2 regions of the Fervidobacterium sp. 2310opik-2 genome follow, and region 1 is predicted to be linked to the other one. Evidence: riboswitches for the same ligand, from Rfam matches in the RefSeq annotation. Region 1 holds a riboswitch; the other holds the start of a gene.

Region 1 (10,630 bases):
TTTTTTCAATTGCCCATCCATATTTTTCAGCATTTTGTTTAACTTTTTTATGGTATGGCATATAGATATCGACGTTTATATTCTGTCTTTCCAAGTACTTAGGCAAAGCACCAACAACATCCGCCAAACCGCCAACTTTTGCAAATGGGTACACTTCATAAGATACCATTGCTATTCTCATTTGCTTCACCTCCCAATGATTTTTAATTTAAAAAATTATAAAGTCAAAATCTGGAAGATTCTACCGGTTCATCATGTGTAAATACTATATAATCGCATTTTTTTCTAATTTTATTGACGAATCTCGAGCAATTGTCGTTTCTTAATAATCTAATTATATCATAAAATTCCACGCGGTTCATAACTATATCGCCGGTATAAAAAACTCTTCCCATATTTTCCGTATCTATGAGAAACGAGCAATGTTCTTTTGAATGCCAGGGTGTATGAAAAACTCTGATTTTATCAAAAAGAATATCCCCTGCATTTATCTCAATGACTTTTTTCCATGAATCCATTATTTCTCTATACAATTTACTTTTAATAAGGCCAAATTTATCATATGGTTTATTCTTATAGGCAGGATGTATGTATATAGTGGCATTCGGAAAGATTTTGGTTGCGTATGCGTGGTCTAGATGGAGATGAGTCAGTAAAATATCGGTGATATCTTCTAATTTGATATTTCTGTTTTCCAAAGCTTCTTCTAAAGTATGAAACGATGTGTAATCTCCTGGGTCAATTAAGATTAATCTATTTTCGTTTTTTAAAAGACAAGCTGTTGAGTACGCGATCTCTACAGATTTTGGAACACGAATACTACCACCTATATTTAGTAATTCGAACTGCATTTAATCACCCCACACTTTAATTTGCTTTATATATTATATCATACTACACCACCCTTTTTTTCGTCCACGGATATTTTATGAAAAAGTACAAAACAAGAAACATTTCAAACAATTCAGCTATCATGAAAGAAAGCCAAAAGTTAATCGCGCCTAATTTAAGTATATTTACAGTAATGAAAAGATATGGGATCATAATAGCCCATCTACTTAAAAAGCTTGATATGAAGGTAAAAATCGTTAGCCCCGCGCCGAAAAAACCACTTGATAATAGCCAACTCACTGTTGTGAAAAGTAATGTTGGAACTACAATTAAAGAGCCTTGACTTCCAATTCTAATTACATTCATATCATTTGTGAAAAATAAATAGATATTACTTCTGAGTGTAATTAACACAACAACAGCTATGGATATTATCAATAAACCGTACAATAACGAAACAAACACAATATTTTTTGCCTCTTTTTCATCATCTTTACCCAAAGAAAAACCGACAAGTGTGCTAGTTGCCATTGATAAACCAAAGATAGGTATATTTGAAAAACCAATTATTCTTTCAAGGATACCGATTGTGCTTATATATTCTGAACCGAATCCAGAGGCAAATTTTATCAAAAACGCGTAAGAAAGCGTTCTAAGTAACATCTCACCGCCGGTGGGAAGGCCTATCGTCATTAGTTTTGCATCTATTTTCCAATCTAAAACAAACAAACCTTTAAGGGATATCTTAACATCCTTAACCCCTCTGAATAAAAAGAATAAACCTAATCCTAGGGAAATGAAAGTAGAAACAACTGTTGCCCATGCGGCACCAGAAATTCCCAAATTGAAACCTCGGATATTGATAAAAGGAACCCTATCAAACATGAAAATCGGATCTAAAAAGATATTTACAATAGAACCGGCAACCATATTAACCATAGCAAGATGCGCGCTACCGATGTTTCTAAGGGCGGTAAATGTGGAATAAGTCATAAAAAACGCAAACATAAAGAAAACTCTTATGTATCCATAATCAATTGCTGCCTTTACAACTTCGGTGTCTTTCGTATAAAAATTCATCAACGGTTTTAGTACAACCAAAAGTATTGCAGAGGCTAAAACAGCGACGAAACCTTTGAATATAAGAGTTTGCTCGATTATCTTACTTGTTAGCTTTTTGTCTCCTTTTCCGTAAGACTGTGAAATCATAGAAACGGAGGATGTCCCTATGATTTCGTTGAGTATCTCGACTATCCAAAAAACTGTCGAAAATAAAGTAACACCGGCTATCGCCTTAGACGATAGCCTGCCTATCCAAAATAAATCCACTATATCGTACATCGATTGCATAACACTACCAACAATCGATGGAAGGGCTAATTTAAACAACTGTCTGGAATTATCAAGGAACTTCGATTTATCAAAATTCAGAAAAGCACCTCCAAATTCTGTATTATACGGAATTTTTAATATGCTTGTACATCTTTATCATAACATAAGCGTTTGCAAAGTAGAAAATGGAACTTATTACGAATATAAGTGTATAACCATTTTTAAAAGCAGTTAGAAGTGAAAACATCTCAGCAGACAGAGCACGTGATACATTATTAACGAAATTATTAGCGCCGTTTATAGTTGCAATCTTATCACGCCTAACATTTGAATAAACGAGTGCGCTTAGCAAAGGACTAACCATGTTCATAACTGCGAATCTAACTATATAGACACTTGTAAATGTTATCGGTTCTCTCACAAAACTTAAAGAGACTATAAGTATAGGTACAACTACGTAAGAAAAGATAAGTATATTCATATCGCCGAACCTCTTACCAAGTTTGTGAGAAAACACTGCCCCAAGGCTTGTTGCCAATTGCGCCAAAGCTAAAATTATACCTATAACGGAAGCACTCATTTTGAATAAATCGTAAAATATGACATTTCCAAAACTAACGAACAATCCAGCCCCGAAACCAACACTTATCGTTGATAGCATATAGTAGAAAACTACTTTAGATTTTTTAGGAGAAAATACAGATATAAATTCTTGAAAATCAATAACATTGGAATTTTTAAGATTTACTTCATTTTGAATCCTCAATTTTCTTAAAGGAATTATAGCAAAAATTCTTGAAAGGCTTGCAGTGATAAGAACCCATTTTGCTGGAAACATATCGCCAAGTACTCCACCCAAAACATTTCCTATAACTCCGGTAAACATTCCAACTCCGAAATTTAAACCAAAAAATTTTGCTCTGTTGTCACTATCAGTTTTAAGAACTAAGAGAGTCGATAAAATTATGGAAGTAGCTGAAGTGAATCCACCAAAAAAGAACGAAGTGATAATCAGTTGAAAATAAGATTTGGTGATTACACGGTATACGCCAAAAAATATACCTAAAAGTTGCGAAAATATTATCAGTTTTTTCTTATCGAACTTATCAGCAAAAAAGCCAAATACCAATCCAAAAAATGCCGCTCCCCACAAGCTAGTAGAGGTTATTCTTCCAACAATACTTGTTGGAACTCCGCTTTGTCTTAAAACTAAATTAAATAGTGTTCCATATATACCCTGAGCAAGCCCGTCAATAAGGGTAAATAAAGTTATAAGCAAAGGTTGAGACATTTATACACCATCTTCCTTTTTTACCTATTTTGTTCGTATTTCAAACTATTCTAATTCAATTGTACCATTAGGCCAGAAAACTTCAACAACTAAACAAAAAACCAACTTATTCAAAGTAACACAAAATTAAAAATTATCACTCTTGACATATAAGTGATAATATGGTAAAATTCAAAACGAAAGGAAAAAGAAAAAATAGAAGAAAGGAGATGATTTTATGGTGTTTAACATGGAGGACTTCACGGAAAATGCTCAAGAGATACTCCAGTCTGTTAACGACATCTTAAATCGTTACAGACAAAACCAGTTGGCGCCTGAGCATATTTTATTAACTATGCTTGAAAACACTAAAAACGCAGCTGTAGATATTCTTACTTTCCTCAATGTTGATACGGATGCGTTGAGAAGAGACGTTGAAAGGATTATTTCTTCAAAAGGTGGTTATTACTATTCTGGCAGCAGTGGTACAAACCAAATTTACATAACCCCAGATACAACAAAAGTTATTAACGAGGCAAAGCGCGAAGCGAAAAGAATGGGAGATGAAAAGGTTGGTACAGACCACTTACTTTTAGCAATGGCTATTGTACCAGAGACAACAACTTATAGGTTATTGAGTAAATATGGAATAACACAAGATGCGCTTTACAGTGCTATAAAACAATTAAGAATGCAAAGGACTTATTCTGAAGAAGAAAACATCGACATTCTTGCAAAGTTTACTGAAAACCTCACCGAAATGGCAAAAAACGGACAACTCATGCCTGTAGTTGGCCGTGAAAATGAAATCAACAGGATGATTGAGATACTTGGACGCAAGATTAAGAACAACCCCGTTCTGATAGGTGACCCAGGCGTTGGTAAAACAGCGATTGTTGAAGGGCTTGCGCAAAGGATTGTTAATAAGGACGTGCCAGAATTCTTGAAGAATAAAACAATACTTAAATTAGACCTTGCAAGATTGGTTGCTGGTACGAAATTCAGAGGGGAATTCGAGGAAAGACTAAAAAAACTTATAGACGTACTTAAGAAGAGAACAGACGTTATACTCTTTATCGACGAATTACACACAGTTGTTGGTGCTGGTGCCGCTGAGGGTGCACTTGATGCAGGTAACATTCTAAAACCAGAGCTTGCCCGTGGAACGTTAAGGGTTATCGGTGCGACTACAGTTGAAGAATACAGGAAACATATTGAAAAAGACAAAGCGTTAGCAAGAAGATTCCAAGTAATCTTTGTCCCAGAACCAAGTATAGAAGAAACCATCGAAATCTTGAAAGGTTTGAAGGCCAAATTTGAAGAATTCCACAACGTCTCTATAAGTGATAAGGCAATTGAGTTTGCGGCGAAGATGTCCGCAAGGTATATCACCGACAGATTTTTGCCAGACAAAGCAGTTGATCTTGTAGACGAAGCTGCGGCAAGGGCAAAAATTGATGGAAAGAAAGAAATAGTTGAAGAAGATATCGCAAGTGTTATTGAAAGATGGACGGGTATCCCCGTCGGTAAAATAATGGGTGATGAAAAGGAAAAGATAAAGAACCTTGAAAAGATAATACATGAAAAGTTTGTTGACCAAGAAGAAGCAGTGAAGATTGTTTCGAATGCAATCAAAATGTCCCGTGCAGGTATTAGAAATCCAAAAAGACCACTTGGTGTGTTCTTGTTCCTCGGACCAACCGGAGTTGGTAAGACAGAGCTTGCTAAGAGATTAGCGGATGTACTATTTGGTAGTGAAAAAGCGCTTATAAGAATCGATATGAGCGAATATATGGAAAAGCATTCAGTAGCCAGACTTATAGGTGCACCTCCGGGATACGTTGGTTATGAAGAAGGTGGTCAATTAACAGAGCAAGTTAGAAGAAGACCTTACAGTGTAGTGCTCTTTGACGAAATTGAAAAGGCGCACCCAGAAGTGTTCAATGTACTCTTACAGTTATTTGATGATGGAAGACTTACAGATGGTAAAGGGACGACAGTTGACTTTAGGAATACCATAATCATAATGACAAGTAACATTGGTTCAGATGTTATAATGCAAGACATTGAAGAGGGTTTCGAAGACTTGATACCAAGACATATAGAAGAAGAAATGAGGAAATACTTCCGCCCAGAGCTTATAAACAGAATAGATGCGGCTGTAGTCTTTAAGCCTCTTAAGAAAGAACACATCAAGGAGATAATCGAAATATACACAAAGGAATTAAACGAAAGACTCATCGATTCAGATAAAGATATAAAGGTTGTTCTTGATGAGAGTATGAGAGAATACCTTGCAACTGAGGGGTACGTTCCGTCAATGGGAGCAAGGCCTTTGAGAAGATTATTTGAGAATACTGTAGAATTTAAGCTTGCAGAACTCATAATTGATGAAAAAGTAAAAGAAGGCCAAACTGTAAAGTTTATTTGGGAAGAAGGAATATTAAAGTGGGAAATTTTATAAAAGAATCTTTTAAAGATACAATTTAATACTTGACACAGTCTAACAAAGGGTTATAATAGGATTGAATTTAATAATGCCTGGAGGGGAGCTCCAAAATGCGGGGCTGAGAGGAAGGAGTCAATCCTTCGACCCTTCGAACCTGATCCGGGTAATACCGGCGGAGGGACCAGGTGACTCAAAAATTTGAGTTCTGGAATAAGCAATTAAAAATCGTCCCTCCGAAAAAATGCGGAGGGACGATTTATTTTTGGAGGTGGGAGGATGAAAAAGTTCTTGGTTATTTCTCTACTTTTAGTTGTTTCTTTAGTGATTATTGCTGCAGAGCTTGTTATTTACACGTCCGATAGCTTTGCTGGAGGTATAGGAAAAGTTATAGCGCCGAAGTTCGAAAAGGTCTACAAATGCAAAGTTAAAATGATAAGTTTTGGTTCGATGGGAGATGTCTTAGCAAGAATTATCGCCGAAAAAAATTCACCTAAAGCTGATGTAGTGATAGGCTTAAATCCTCAACAGTTACAAAAGGCCATTAAGGAAGGTGTTCTTGAGAAATATAGACCAGTTAACTCAAAAAATATTGTTTATAAGTCTTTAGTTACAGATTATGGTACTGTTTACGATTACGGTGCACTTGCCATGATTTACAACGTAGAAAAGATTAAAAACCCACCACGTTCCTTTAAAGATTTACTCAAGCCTGAATATAAAGGTAAGATAGTACTTATCGATCCAAGAACATCAAGTACTGGCTTAACTTTTCTTATGTGGACTATCGCTGCATTCGGCGAAGATGATGCTATGGAATATTGGAAACAATTAAAAAATAATGTTTTAATGTTTACAAGTGGTTGGAGTGCAGCGTTTAAGATGATTGAAACAGGGGAAGCAGATATAATAGTAAGCTATGCCACAGATGGTGCTTACAGCATGTACAAGTACGGTTCAATAAAGTATATGCCCGTTATATTCGAAGAAGGAGCATACGTGCTTGAAGAGTATGCCTCAATTGTAAAGGGTGCAAAGAATCTCGCACTTGCAAGGACATTTTTAGAGTTTATACTAACACCAGATTTTCAAAAAGAAGTGCCTCTTAATCAATGGATGATGCCGGTTATAAATGTCGAGCTTCCCGAAGTTTTCAAATATGTACCAACATTTAAGAAAATTCTCAAAGTCAAGCCAGATGTCAACGACAGGATAGATGAAGTACTCAAAAAATGGGAAAAGGCTGTGATTGGCTAGAAGATGAATAAGTTTAGGTAATCATAATTAATGGGCTGCCTTTTGAATATCGCAGCCCATTTTTATTTAGTTTTATAAAATGATGAACAAACTTTAGATAGGTAAGGTCTAAAATAATAGGATTATAAAAATCGAAAGGAGGATTAAAATTTGAGAAAGTTAATCGTTATAATTGTTATATTATTAACATTTCTTAGTACTTTTTCTCAATTTTTAAAGGTGGGATTTTTGCTAGGCTCACCTTACGCGTTTTGGAAAGGTGAAAAGTTTGGTGGTATAGATTACGATATTCTTAAAAAGGTTGTCTCCGATATGGATTATCAGCTTGAAATATACATTCTCCCATTTACCGCTTTAAAACCTGAGATTTTGAATGTTCTTAATTTGGATATCGTGGCTGGTGGAATACATATGACCGAAGAACGCAAAAAAACATTTTCTTTTTCCATTCCGTATATTCAATCTGGACTCGCTATTGTTTTAAGAAATGGGTTGCAATGGAATGGCGATGTTGAAAAGATAACATTTGCTGTTAAAGAAAGTGCAACTGGTCAAAAAGTAATCCAGGATTGGCTGAAAGAGGGCAAAAAGGTTAAATACAAAATTTTTGTCTCAAATGAAGAAATACTTGCAAATTTGCTGACTAAAAAAATCGATGCAGCTTTTTTTGATTACATTAATGCACTGTACTTTTCAAGAGTTTATGGATTTAGTGTTTATAAAGATTTAATATACAAAATTGATGTTGGATATATAATTCTCAACAAATCTATAGAAAAAGAATTCAACGAAAAGCTCAAAAAGCTCTTGGATACTTATGTAAAACGAGTTTTAACAAGTTATGTTGGAAGTTGGAAATAATTTAAATAAAAAGCGGTGGTTAACTTTAAAAACCACCGCTTTTTAATTTTAAATTTTTGCTAAATTATCAACCCACCATCAACGCCAATTACTTGTCCCGTTACAAATGACGATTCATCAGAAGCAAGGAACAAATAAACGTAAGCGACTTCTATTGGTTCACCAAGTCTTTTCAGAGCAGCTTTTTCTGCCATAGCTGTTAATATTTTTTCAGGAACTTTTTCTGTCATCGGTGTTTTGATAAAACCTGGAGCGACCGCGTTAACTCTAATTTGTGCACCTTTTCTTGCGAATTCTTTTGCCCATGTCTTTGTCATACCTATTACACCGGCTTTTGTTGCCGAATAATTTGTTTGTCCTATGTTTCCATATACACCGACAACTGACGAAGTATTGATAATACTTCCCTTTCCAGCTTCCAACATGTATGGTACAACGGCTTGCGTCATATTGAATACACCTTTCAAGTTTACGTTAATTACCTTATCCCAATCTTCTTCTGTCATATTTTGAATGAGCGCGTCTCTTGTTATACCTGCATTGTTGATGAGTACATCAATCTTTCCAAATTTTTCTATAACATCTTTTACGACTTCAGCTATCCGTGCTCTATCGGTGACATCGAGTTTATAAAAATGGATATTTGGGTTATCGTAAGTTGCTTCACCAACATCGCAAGCTATTACAATTGCACCTTCCTTAGCGAATAATTCTGCCGCTGTACGACCTATACCACTACCTGCTCCCGTGATTATACAAACTTTTCCTGCTAGTCTCATAAATCTTTCCCCCTTCATTTAAAAATTTACTCGATATTTTCAACTATAACCGCTGTGCCCATTCCTCCACCGATACACAACGTTGCAAGACCGTATTTTAGATGTCTCTTCTTCATTTCGTAAAGCAGTGTAACAATTATTCTATTTCCACTTGCACCGATTGGATGACCTAATGCTATACCACCGCCGTTAACATTTGTTCTTTCCAAAATCCATTCTTTCGAAACTCCAAACAATTTTTCCCAACCTTTTATTACTGCCAAACTCTGCGCGGCGAATGCTTCATTAAGTTCTATAAGTTCGATATCTTGGAATGAAAGACCAGCTTTTTTAAGAACCTTTTCAGTTGCTGGCACTGGGCCTATTCCCATTCTCATTGGGTCAACACCAGCTTGTGCCCAAGCAACTATTCTTCCAAGTGGTTTTACACCTTTCTTTTCAACATATCTTTCACTGGCAAGTACGAGAGCACTTCCACCATCGTTAATACCACTCGCATTTCCAGCTGTAATAGTGCCATCAGGTTTGAACGCAGGTTTTAATTTCGCAAGTGATTCCAAAGTAGTATCGAATCTTGGGTGTTCGTCTGTATCGAAAATTTTTACGCCTTTTTTATCTGGTATCTCAACTGGCACAATCTCATCTTTAAATTTTCCGTTTTCTATAGCTGCTTTTGCTTTCATTTGGCTGTTATATGCAAACTCATCCTGCTCTTGTCTTGAAATCCCAAATTCCTCTGCCAGCTTTTCGGCGGTTAATCCCATATGGACTTTGTTAAATACATCGGTTAAACCATCTAAAATCATATGGTCTTGTAATTCTTGTGTACCAAATTTTAATCCAAACCTTGATTTGTAGCTCAGTAAGAAAGGAGCTTGTGACATACTTTCTATACCGCCAGCTAAAACAACATCTGCTTCACCAAGCTCGATATCCGTTGCACCTATCATAACTGCTTTCATGCCACTACCACATAGCATATTAACAGTGTAACCGGGTTTTTCAGCTGGTACACCTGTATAAATTGAAACCTGCCTACCTGGTCCCATGCCTTGGCCTGCAGTCAAAATACAACCCACTATTGTTTCATCCACTTCTTCAGGAGAAACATTTGCCTGATTCAAAGCAGCTTTCGCTGCTATAGTTCCAAGTTGTGTTGCAGGAATATCTTTTAATGAACCACCATAAGTACCTATCGCTGTCCTTTTTGCACCAAGAATGTAAACCATAAGCACCACACCTCCTTATTTTATAAGTGAATCAATAAAACAATATAAATGAATCACCTTTCAGATTAGCCATATAATATATTAAACCATTTTTAGTATATCGATGTCAAAAATAGTATGAGCTAAAAAAATAAAACATAAACTCAATAGAAAGAGCTTTAAGATTTTAAAAGGTGTTTTATTATTCTTTTGGGTGTATATCTAAAAAATGGAAATAGAAAAATTCATTGATTAAACAAAAGTTATGATATAATTGTAAGTGTTCAGTTTTTGGTTATAAATTTAACCATTTATAAAAGCTTATTTATCACAGTTTTTCCGTTGTTAATATTTTTGTGATAGACATTGATAATGTAATATTCTTAATCTAAAGAAAGGAGGAAACTTTATGAAAAACTTATCTATTTTTTGGAAGATTTTTGTTATTGTAGTGATTCTTAGTATCGCTATGGTATTTATCGGTGTGTTTGGTGTTATTACTTTAAGAAGCAAAACAATTGAAAAGACTGAACAAAATTTGCAAGCACTTGCGGAAAACAGTGCGGGTGAGTTTTGGAATTTCATTCAGGGTCACGTCCAGCTTGTTGAACTACTTTCGAGAGAAAGTAATGTAACAGGTGTTTAT
Region 2 (10,630 bases), on a different contig from region 1:
CCAAGGTGAGACTTACCATTTCAATATTGTCGCTAATGAAATAGGAAAGGTTGTTGCTCAATTTAATATGACTTCGAAGATTCCTATCACTTTTGGCGTGTTGACAACGGATACTGTAGAACAAGCTTTGAATAGAGCTGGAATAAAGAGTGGTAACAAAGGGTTTGAAGCAGCTATGGCTGCGTTGGAGATGGTGAATTTGAAAAAGGCTTTTAATGGTTGATAAAAATTAAAGGCTTCGGTCTTTTTCCGAAGCCTTTAATTTTTGCTATTCTGAAATGCCAACGATTATTTTTATTTTCTGTATTACTTCTTGAGGATTTCTTCCGAATACTCTTATCATCGCTTCTTTTCCATACCAACCTTCATCGTAAATGATATCTGGGAGTTCACCTGTCTTTTCTATGGCGTATTTTATCATCCATTGCATGGAACTCCCATCGCTGTTTTTAATCTCTTCAGGTTCCAAGTTTCTATCGTATTTAAATACTTTCAACCCTTTTTTCATTGCGTTTTCTATGTACTTTTCTTCGTATCTTACATTACTTACGCATCTTATGTAAGGTTTGAATGACTTTGCCGTTATAGCCATTCTTGCTGTGTGCGATTTGTCATTAAAAGACGGGTCTGAGACAAAGCACGCTTTTCCTTCCTTTAGTCTTATTCTCCCTGGAAATTTAGCTACTTCTTCTTCACGTTGTGACCATGGGAGTGCGTAAGAAATATTTTGACCAACTTCTGGAATAGTTAAGTGGCCTATCTTTTCTATTTCTTCCTTCACGATTCTTAGGCTTTCTAATGCGTCGTATTTCATCCACTCACGGGCGAGTTTTTCACTTTGCACTTGCTGTATTTCCGTACTTCTTTCTAGAATTTTGCTCATTACAATCATCGCAGATTGAATAGCCTCTTCCACGGGGTAATCCATAGATAGAAATCCTGTGAAAATGCTTGTGAAAGCACATCCAGTTCCGTGGAATGATGAACCTTTAGGTCCTTTAATTCTTTTTGTCTTCATCTCTTTGTCATTATAGTAAACGCTAATGTATTCTCCTTCGGTATGGCCGTACGTTACAATAAATTTTTCTGAAGGTTTAACATCTAACTCTTGCGCTTCTTTGTTGTTTAAAACAATGTAATCGGCGTAATCAAAATTTTCTTTAACGATTTCTCTTTGCTCAAATTCGTACCCAGAACTTGCTTTGAGAACAATGTTCCAAACAATTTTCGCATCAGGATATTTTTCTCGAATGAATTTGACCATTTCAGGAGATATGAGACCTATTTTTACGTAATCAGGCTCGGGAAGGACTGTTAACTCCGAATCTATTTCTTCCCATTTTCTGAATTTTGCGAGAAAAACTTTTTCACTATTTTGAACTGTATACGCGCTGACAACTCCGATTGCGCTTATTCCAAGTAAAGATAACGATTTTATATCCTGTAAAATCCCGGCTCCTGCTGATGGATCAAACCCGGATACAACAAGTACGGTATTTGACATGTTTAGACCGCCTCCCAAAACTCTAAAAGCTTACTCAATTCATTTGGACAATCGTTTGATGGTTCGATTAACAAATCTATATCTAATTCTTTAGTTTGGATCATAAATTCGAGTATTTTTTTGAATTGTAAAGAATCCCCCCACGGCGCATGGTGACATTTGTTGTATGTTTCAATATCAGCGTAATAAAGATGGTATTCTTTGGTGTATTCAATTGTTTGATTAAGAAAGTCTATAGTGTCGAACATGTAATGTTCCGCGTCTATGAGTAAATGGCCGATATCTATACATAGCTTAGTGTTGGTTTCCTTCGCGAGCCATACATAATCTTGTGGATTATGGAAATAATCATTTAAATATACATTTTCAATTCTAGTTTCTATAATTCGATTTAAATTTACGATATGGTTTATCGCTTGATTTACTATCTTTTCCTTTTTCCAATTATCCTTCTGCTTTGCGTTTGGAAAGTGGATTACTATATATTCTGCGCCTATGTTTTTTGCAAATTTACCACAAAATACGTTCGTTATGTATGTGTCTATTCTCAAATCTTCTAAGAGGTGCGTTGGGAATGGATGCGTTTCTTTGTATTTGTATATAAACGGTGCATGTATTCCAAATGTCGCGTTTCGTTTTTTTAGGAAGTTTAAGACTGTCTCAACATCTTGTTGCTTAAAAAATGTGAGTTCGTAATGTGATGATACCGGTAAAGTTTCTATTTTTTCGATATTTGCCCTTATCATGCTTGTTGATATGCCTTTTCGCATTTTTTATCCCCTTTTGATTTTATTTATTTTGCGTATTCGTTAGCTATTTTTATTGCGCAAAAAGGACCACACATCGAACAGCCTTTTTCTTCGTATGGTCTTTTCTTTAAGTAATCTTTAGCTTTTTCAGAGTGGATAGCCAATTCGAACATCTTCTCCCAATCAAATTTACTCCTTGCTATGGCCATTTGTTTTTCGAGTTCTAAGGCTTTTTTGTTTCCACGAGCCACATCGGCTATCGTTGCTGCTATTTTTGAAGCTATAACACCTTCTTTGACATCTTCAACAGTTGGAAGTGAAACATGCTCAGATGGTGTTACATAACACAGGAAATCGGCACCATAGTAAGCTGCCAAAGCTCCTCCAATAGCGCTAACTATATGGTCGTATCCAACACCTCTATCTGTGGGGAGGGGACCTAATAAAAATATTGGAGCACCTTTTCCCACTTTTTTCATCAATTTCACGTTCATCTCTATATCATTGAGTGGTACGTGTCCAGGACCCTCTAACATGACTTGTACGCCTTTTTCCCAAGCTCTTTCAACCAATTCGCGCATAACGAACAATTCTTCCAATTGTTGATGGTCAGTGGCATCAAGAATAGCGCCGGGTCTCATGCCATCACCTAAGCTAAGCGTTACGTCGTATTCTCTAGCTATATCTAATATCTCGTCGAAATACTCATAGAAAGGATTTTCTTTGTTATTTTTTATCATCCAGCCTGTGACAATCGCTCCCCCGCGACTAACTATTTTTAGTATTCTTTGGTTGTTTTTAACCTTTTCAAGCACGTTTTTCGTTATTCCAACGTGAATGGTCATGAAGTCTATACCATCTTCTGCGTGCGATTTAACCATATCTATGAAATCTTTCTCTGAGAAATCTACAACGTTTTTTCCAGATTTGTACGAAAGAACAGCGGAATCGTAAATTGGTACTGAACCAACCGGCACAGGGCTCATTTCGACTAAAATTCTTCTCATTTCCTTTAAATCTCCCCACGTGGAGAGTACCATGACGGAATCCGCACCAGAGTCTATAGCTACTTTTAACTTTTCGATTTCTTCTTCAAGTGAACTATAGCCAAGTGATGTTCCAATGTTTGCGTTAACTTTTACAGAAAATCCTTCACCGACAACCATTGGTCTTGATATTTTGTGGATTTTGTTTTTTGGTATAACGGCTTTCCCAAGTGCCAGTTTTTCAATTATTTCTTTGACATCTACCACTTCGTATTGTGCACAGGTTGTCATTTCTGGAGATATTTGAGAGTTTCTTGCCATTTCAAGTTGTGTCATGCTTTCACCAGCTTTTTGTTTTCTGATGTTTCTATCCTTTTTATTTCTTCTTCGATCAATTCAGCAGCGCGAAGACCAGACATTATCATTCCACCGAAAATTGGCCCCATTCTTGGTCCACCACCGACACTTACCGCCGCCATGCCCATGACGTAAAGACCGGGGTAAATTTCTTTTGTGTTTTCAACGACGAATTTTTCACCATTCTCAGCGTCCATTGGAAATTCGTATTCAACAACTCCGCATGAGCAAAGGTTTTCCGAAGAACCTTTTACAGAATTAATTATTCCTCTTTTGGAGAGTAATCTGACGAGATTTGCTGGATGTCCCGTGCCGTCAACTGTGAATTTAGCTACAACCGTTATAGGGTCGACGTGTAATTTTTCCTTTATAGTTGGCATCCAGTTTATGACAACACCGGATATTCTTTCATTGTACATAACAAGGTCTTCAACGAATACGTTATTGAATATATACGCACCATTTTTCGTTGCGTTGTAAAGCATTGCGGAAGCAAAGTGCACGGCATCAACAACGATGAACTCATCTTCCTTTTTGTACTTAATATGATGTTCCTTCAAATACCATTCGAGTTCACTTTCCAAAACTAGTTCATTGAACATCATTCCACCGCCCCAAATACCTCCGCCAGGTTCGTTTTTCGCCTCAAAAATCGCTACTTTTCTACCATTTTTGGCAAGTTCTGTGGCAAGAGCAAGGGCGCTTGGCCCACATCCAGCTATAGCTACATCTACATTCAGCACATCGTTTAGTTTTTGGAAGTAATGCTTTACGATAAGTTGGGAAATCTTTAAGTCTTTCATACTCATCTCCTCTCTGTTTTGAAGTTTTTTACAATAAAAAATCCCTCCGAATTTTCTTCGGAGGGATTTTTGTTTTGATATTTCATTTTGCTTATTTAACTTTTTTACAATAATTACCACTCCCAATCCCTCCGCCGGTATTACCCGGATCAGGTTCGTAGGGTCGAGGGATTGCCTCCCTCCTCTCAGCCCCGCAGTATGGAGCTCCCCTTGGGAGAATATTCACTTTTTCTAATTTGATTTTATCTTACCTATATCTGTATGTCAATTGCCGATTTTTGGTGAATTTGTTTGATTATTTGTATTTTGATAGCTCAGAATCGATTCAATCATCCCAAAGCGCCTAATTTTCTTCCGCCGATTATATGGAAGTGTATGTGGTGAACTTCTTGACCAGCGTCTTTGCCATTGTTTTGGACGATTCTATAGCTTTCGAGGTTTTGGTCTTTTGTTACTTTTTTTATCACTTCAAATAGTTTCCACATGTTTTTAGAATCTTCTTCGGAAAGGTCGTTTATTGTCGCAATGTGTTTTTTGTATATCGCAAGCAGATGAACAGGAGCGACTGGGCGAATGTCTTTGATAACGATAAAGTCATTGTCTTCGTATACTTTTTCAGAAGGTATTTGCCCATCGATTATTTTGCAAAATACACAATCATTCATCATTTTCACCCCCACAATCTGAAAGATTTCATTTTTTAATTTTGTTTATTGTTTTTATCTTACTTTCAAGGTTGTAATATTTTCCATTGCCTACGTTGAGCGCGTTTGCACTTGTATTGAATAAGTAGATTATTGAATAATCATCAATATCAATTTGGTTTAATTCAGAATTTTTTGATTTAACTAATCCACCTTTTAGAATTTTCAGCGATGAAATTTTCGAATTAACTATGTTCAGCTCAGAAAGATCCGAGATTTCAGAGTTGTCTATTTGAGAGTCGTACATGATTACTTTGGAAAGTAGAGAAGTCACGAAGGTGTTTACTACAGAGTTGTTTATATATACTTTTCCGCAATTTTGGATGTTTAGGTTTTCTATCTTTGAATTTATTATATACACAGCGTAAGCGCCATTTATTGTTACATTTTGAAGTTCAGAATTTCTTATGACAACGAAGTTTGGTAGTACTAAATTGGCATTGTTAGCCTTCGCGTTATCAAGAAAGATTAAAGCCCCTATATCGGAGTTTACATTTGTAGTGGACGCATTCCCATTTAGGTAAAGTATGCCACTTTGAGTTACGCTTAATCTTCCGCTTTCGAGAATAGTTATTGGACCTGTTGATATGAATGAACCTTTGATGTTAAGCTCAGAGTTGAGCGCGTTTATTATAACCACACCTTCTTCAAGTATGAGTCCACTTTGTTCGTTTAGAAGAACTTTGCTCAGTAGTCTGTAAGGTGATTTTGAAGAGAGTAGGAATTTTTTTCCAGATATGTTTGTTATTGGGACTTGGGAATCTAGTATGTCTAGTTTTTCAAGTAGTGGAGGGATGAATATAACATCGGAAATATTACCGAATTCATCTTCAAATATTGCGATTTGAGGATTTTCAGACAAAGTTACCTCAGTACTTTTCCCTGAGTTTTCCAATGAACGGTTGGTTGGATTAATTACTAACGCTGATTTGGTGAATGTATAAGCGTACAAAGATTGGGTAACTTCAATAGATTCTTTGTCTGGTTGTGTCTTAACTTCCACGGTGTATGTCTTGTTGTCTATTGTAATTTTTCTTTCACCATCTTTAAGGAGCATTCCATCTAAAAAGGTGTACGGATAATTTTTTCCGTCGACTTTTATAGTCTTATTTAACTCTATTTTTTTAATTCCCAATTTTGATGGTATCGATAGAGAAGCCTCGGCGGCGTACACCACCGAGGATGCAAAGAATGTGAATATTGTTAATATTAGAAGCTTATAAACAAAAGATTTTCTAAATGTTTCCATGTTTAGTCTTTTAATAGTCATGTTTTTATTTTCTTTCCCCTCTCAGTACTGCGCTACACCTTGGACAGGTTTCTGGGTGATTTTCATCTTTTCCTGTATCTGGATGGTATTTCCAACATCTTTGACATTTTTGACCTTCCGCGTGTTCAACTAATACAGTCACAAGCTGTCCGTTTATACCATCTGATAGTTCATTTAATATAGAGACTTTTGATACGATAAAGAAGTCTTCCAGCATATCGGCATATTTTTCAAGCAATTGACTAATTTCACTGTTTTTAGGTTCAATTTTAACGTGTGCGTCAAGTGAGTGACCGATTACATCAGAAGAACGTGCATTTTCGAGTGCTTTTAGAACGTCGTCTCTAACAAGCAGCAGTTGTTGGAATTCTTCGAGTAAGTTTTCATTGATAAATTCTTTTCTCACTTCTGGCCAATTTTCAAGGTGTACGCTTTCATATTTTTTCAACGGACTTTCTTGGTAAGCTTCTTCTGCTGTAAATGGCATAATTGGCGCAAGGATTTTGATAAGTGCTTCGAGTATGTAGTAAAGTACTGTTTGTGCAGACCTTCTGTAAATTGAGTCTTTGGCTTCAACGTAAAGTCTGTCTTTAAGTATGTCAAGGTATATGGAGCTTAATTCTGTAGTACAGTATTTTACTGTTGCGTTGTAAACTTTTGAGTATTCAAATTCTTCGTAATATTGAGTTACTTGTTCAATGTATTTCTGTAATCTTCCAAGTGCCCATTTGTCAAGTGGGAGTAGTTTTTCGTATGGTAAGATATCATTTTCTGTGAAGTCGTAAAGGTTGCTAAGTAAGTATCTGAGCGTGTTTCTAAGTTTTCTATATACTTCAACTTGTTGCTCTATTATATTCTTTCCAACCCTTATGTTATCAAAGAAGTCGGTGCTTGCCACCCATAGTCTTAGTATGTCCGCACCGTATTTATTTACAATTTCCATTGGGTCGATTACGTTTCCAAGTGATTTACTCATTTTTCTGCCTTGTTCGTCTTTGATAAATCCGTGCGTAACAACTGTTTTGAATGGCGCATTTCCTGTCTTTGCTGTTGCGAGGAATATTGAGCTTTGGAACCATCCTCTGTGTTGGTCATCGCCTTCCAAGTACAAGTCAACGGGGAATTTCTCACCCTTTGACCTTATAACCGCTTCCCAAGAACAACCTGAATCAATCCAAACGTCTAATGTGTCGTAAGTCTTTTCAAATTCTTTGCTTCCGCACTTTGGGCAGGAGAAATCAGATGGCATAAGTTCTTTTATGTCAAGTTCGAACCAAGCATCTGTACCTTTTTCTTTGACTATATTCGCAAAGTGTTCTATAACTTTTGGATCGAGTGTAACTTCGTCGCATGACTTACATTTTACTGCGGGGATTGGTACACCCCAAACTCTTTGTCTTGATATAGTCCAGTCAGGTCTTTCTTGGACCATCGCGGTGATTCTATTTTCTCCCCATGCTGGGAACCATTTTACTTTCTTTATTTGTTCAAGAACCTTTCCCCTTAAGTTGTTTTTATTGACAGAGATAAACCATTGAGGTGTTGCACGGAACATAACGGGACCTTTACAGCGCCAGCAGTGTGGATAACTGTGGCTGATTTTTCCAAATTTTATCAATGCCCCTGCTTTTTCTAAATCTTCGACTACTACTTTGTTTGCGTCCCATATTTTCAATCCTTCGTACTTTCCAGCTTCTTTTGTGAATTTTCCTTCGTCATCAACTGGCGATAAGATTGGGAGGTTGTATTTTAAACCAGTCTGATAGTCTTCTTCACCATGACCAGGTGCTGTATGGACACAACCAGTACCATCTTCAAGAGTAACGTAATCGGCGAGTACGATAACGGAAGTTCTGTCGTACAAAGGATGTTTTGTTAATTTGCCTTCTAGGGTCTTTCCTAAGAATTTTTCGGTTACTTGGAATTCGATACCTGTTTCTGAAGCGAATTTTTGCAATAGACCATCGGCGACAATCCAGTATTCGTTTCCGACTTTGATTTTCAAATATTCGTATTCTGGATGGAGCGCTATTGCAACGTTTGCAGGGATTGTCCAAGGTGTTGTTGTCCAGATGACAACGTATGTATCTGGTTGATCAATCATTTGGAATTTTACGTATATTGATGGGGATTCGTGGTCGTGGTATTCGATTTCTGCTTCCGCAAGTGCAGTTCTACAAGTTGGACACCAGTAAACTGGTTTGTTGCCACGATAGACGTTCCCATTTTCAACCAATGTTTTGAATACGTCTAATATGTGGTACTCGTATTCTGGTGTGAGTGTTATGTATGGATGCTCCCAATCGCCTTTCACGCCAAGTCTTTTAAATTCTTCTCTTTGGATATCCACGTATTTTAAAGCGAATTCTTTACAAAGCTTTCTTATTTCAACTGGTGATTTTTTCTTTGCTTCTTCGCCAAGGGTTGTTGTGACTCTGTGCTCAATTGGAAGACCGTGTGTATCCCACCCAGGTACGTATGGGACTCTGTAACCGCGCATTGTTTTGTATCTTGTTACGAAATCTTTTAAAATCTTGTTCATTGCGGTACCAAGATGGATATCTCCATTTGCGTAAGGAGGTCCATCATGGAGCAAATACGTTGGAGCACCTTCACGGGTCTCAAGTGTTTTTTTGTAAATTTCTTTCTCTTCCCAGTATTTTAGCATGTTCGGTTCTTTTTGGACTAAATTTGCTTTCATTTGGAAGTTGGTCTGTGGCAAGTTTAACGTTTCTTTGTAATCCAATTCAAACACCTCCTGATTTTGCTTAGAATTTATATATAATTATTATATTTGTATATATAAAGACAAAAAGGGGTGAGTGCCCACCCCTTTTTGTCTGGTGTGGGCACTATATCACATGTTAATTAAACGGCTTATTATTTCTTTTAATTCTGTCAAGTCAGAAGATTTAACAACGTAAGCATCAGCGGCCCAAGAAGCCATATCACTTTTGTAATGCGAATAAGCGGTTAACAATACTAATTTAACATCACGCTTTATTTCTCTTAATTTTCCGGCAAGTTCAAGACCGTTCATTCCAGGCATTTCTATATCAATCGTTACAAGATCGTATGTTTTTTCTGTGAATTTTCTTAGGGCTTCTTCTCCATTTGCCGCTTCATCTACGTCATAGCCAGCATCGGTAAGTTCTTCCGTAACCAATAGTCTCATGTTTGGTTCGTCTTCCACGACAAGAATTCTTTTGGGCATATATCCTACCCCCTTTCTTGGGGATATTATACCACAATACTGATGGTTTTTTCAATAATTTTAATTTTACTTGTACATTACCATCGTGGATGTGGATTTTACAGTTATTTTTCCACTAACTTGATACAATACTTTTGTACCTGCGTTTTGTTGGTCGACTACCACGTTCCATGTGCCTTCTGGTAATGTGAAATCTTGGTCTTTTGTATCACCGTTGTATATGACGAGTATCTCTTTCCAGCTATCGTTTTCATCTTTGATTGTAAAGGCAACCATTTTCCTTGTGGTTGGCAAGAATGTGATTTTCTTTTTTATATCCTCTGCTGTTCTTTGTCTGAATGCCGGATGAGCTTTTCTGATTTCTATGAGTCCTTTGTAGTAATTGAAGACATCTATGAATTCTGCTTTTCTTGCATAATCAAGACCGTTTATTGAAATTGGTGAGTTATATGAATTTTCATCACCTTTTTTGGTTCTTGCAAAATCTTGACCAGCGTGTAAGAATGGTATACCTTGAGAAGTTAATAGTATGGCTCCAGCTAATTTTTGAGCGTTTTTGAGCATTTCTTCTGTCCATTTTATGTTTGTATCTGCTTGAGCTGCTAAGTAATTTTTATCCCAAAGTGTGTGGTTATCATGGCATGCAACGTAATTAATTGTTTCTTCTGGGTCTTTTGCAAAGCTTCTTATTACATCGTCGTACTCAATGCTTCCGACAACGCCACGTTTGATTGCTGTTTCTTTTGCAAGCGCGCCCATTAAGAAACCTTTGACTGTTGCGTTGAACACGGAACCCCTCATAGCGTCTCTGAATTCATCGTTAAATGCAGCGATGTGTGTTCCACCAACATCTGATTTTCCAAATCTTACTGGAGCGCCCCAACCACCCCATGGTTCACCGTAGAGTAATATCGTTGGGTCTATAGCGTGCAATTCTTTTTCCAAATCTAGCATTGTTTTCTTATCCATGAGACCCATTTGGTCGAATCTGAATCCATCAACATGGTATTCTAATACCCACCACTTCAATGTATCGATTACGT

Evidence for each region. Region 1 has a riboswitch for thiamine pyrophosphate ahead of AS161_RS06395 (thiamine ABC transporter substrate-binding protein). Riboswitches for the same ligand answer to the same signal wherever they lie in the genome.
Region 2: linked by a shared signal. The riboswitch ahead of AS161_RS08165 (sulfide-dependent adenosine diphosphate thiazole synthase) and the one ahead of AS161_RS06395 (thiamine ABC transporter substrate-binding protein) in region 1 are both predicted to bind thiamine pyrophosphate.

The regions. Positions count from the first base shown of each region.
Region 1 is NZ_LNGG01000012.1:192,170-202,799, reverse strand. It holds gene AS161_RS06420 (glycogen/starch synthase) at 1-181, opposite strand, end outside; gene AS161_RS06415 (MBL fold metallo-hydrolase) at 225-851, opposite strand; gene AS161_RS06410 (MATE family efflux transporter) at 895-2,220, opposite strand; gene AS161_RS06405 (MFS transporter) at 2,285-3,454, opposite strand; gene AS161_RS06400 (ATP-dependent Clp protease ATP-binding subunit) at 3,672-5,897, shown strand; TPP riboswitch at 5,969-6,080, shown strand; gene AS161_RS06395 (thiamine ABC transporter substrate-binding protein) at 6,159-7,136, shown strand; gene AS161_RS06390 (transporter substrate-binding domain-containing protein) at 7,287-7,997, shown strand; gene AS161_RS06385 (beta-ketoacyl-ACP reductase) at 8,057-8,776, opposite strand; gene AS161_RS06380 (acetyl-CoA C-acetyltransferase) at 8,803-10,005, opposite strand; gene AS161_RS06375 (methyl-accepting chemotaxis protein) at 10,394-10,630, shown strand, end outside.
Region 2 is NZ_LNGG01000026.1:38,099-48,728, reverse strand. It holds gene ribH (6,7-dimethyl-8-ribityllumazine synthase) at 1-223, shown strand, start outside; gene AS161_RS08180 (thiamine-phosphate synthase family protein) at 269-1,504, opposite strand; gene AS161_RS08175 (sugar phosphate isomerase/epimerase) at 1,507-2,274, opposite strand; gene thiC (phosphomethylpyrimidine synthase ThiC) at 2,298-3,575, opposite strand; gene AS161_RS08165 (sulfide-dependent adenosine diphosphate thiazole synthase) at 3,572-4,399, opposite strand; TPP riboswitch at 4,508-4,620, opposite strand; gene AS161_RS08160 (histidine triad nucleotide-binding protein) at 4,729-5,064, opposite strand; gene AS161_RS08155 (hypothetical protein) at 5,093-6,373, opposite strand; gene ileS (isoleucine--tRNA ligase) at 6,378-9,119, opposite strand; gene AS161_RS08145 (response regulator) at 9,231-9,587, opposite strand; gene pulA (type I pullulanase) at 9,654-10,630, opposite strand, start outside.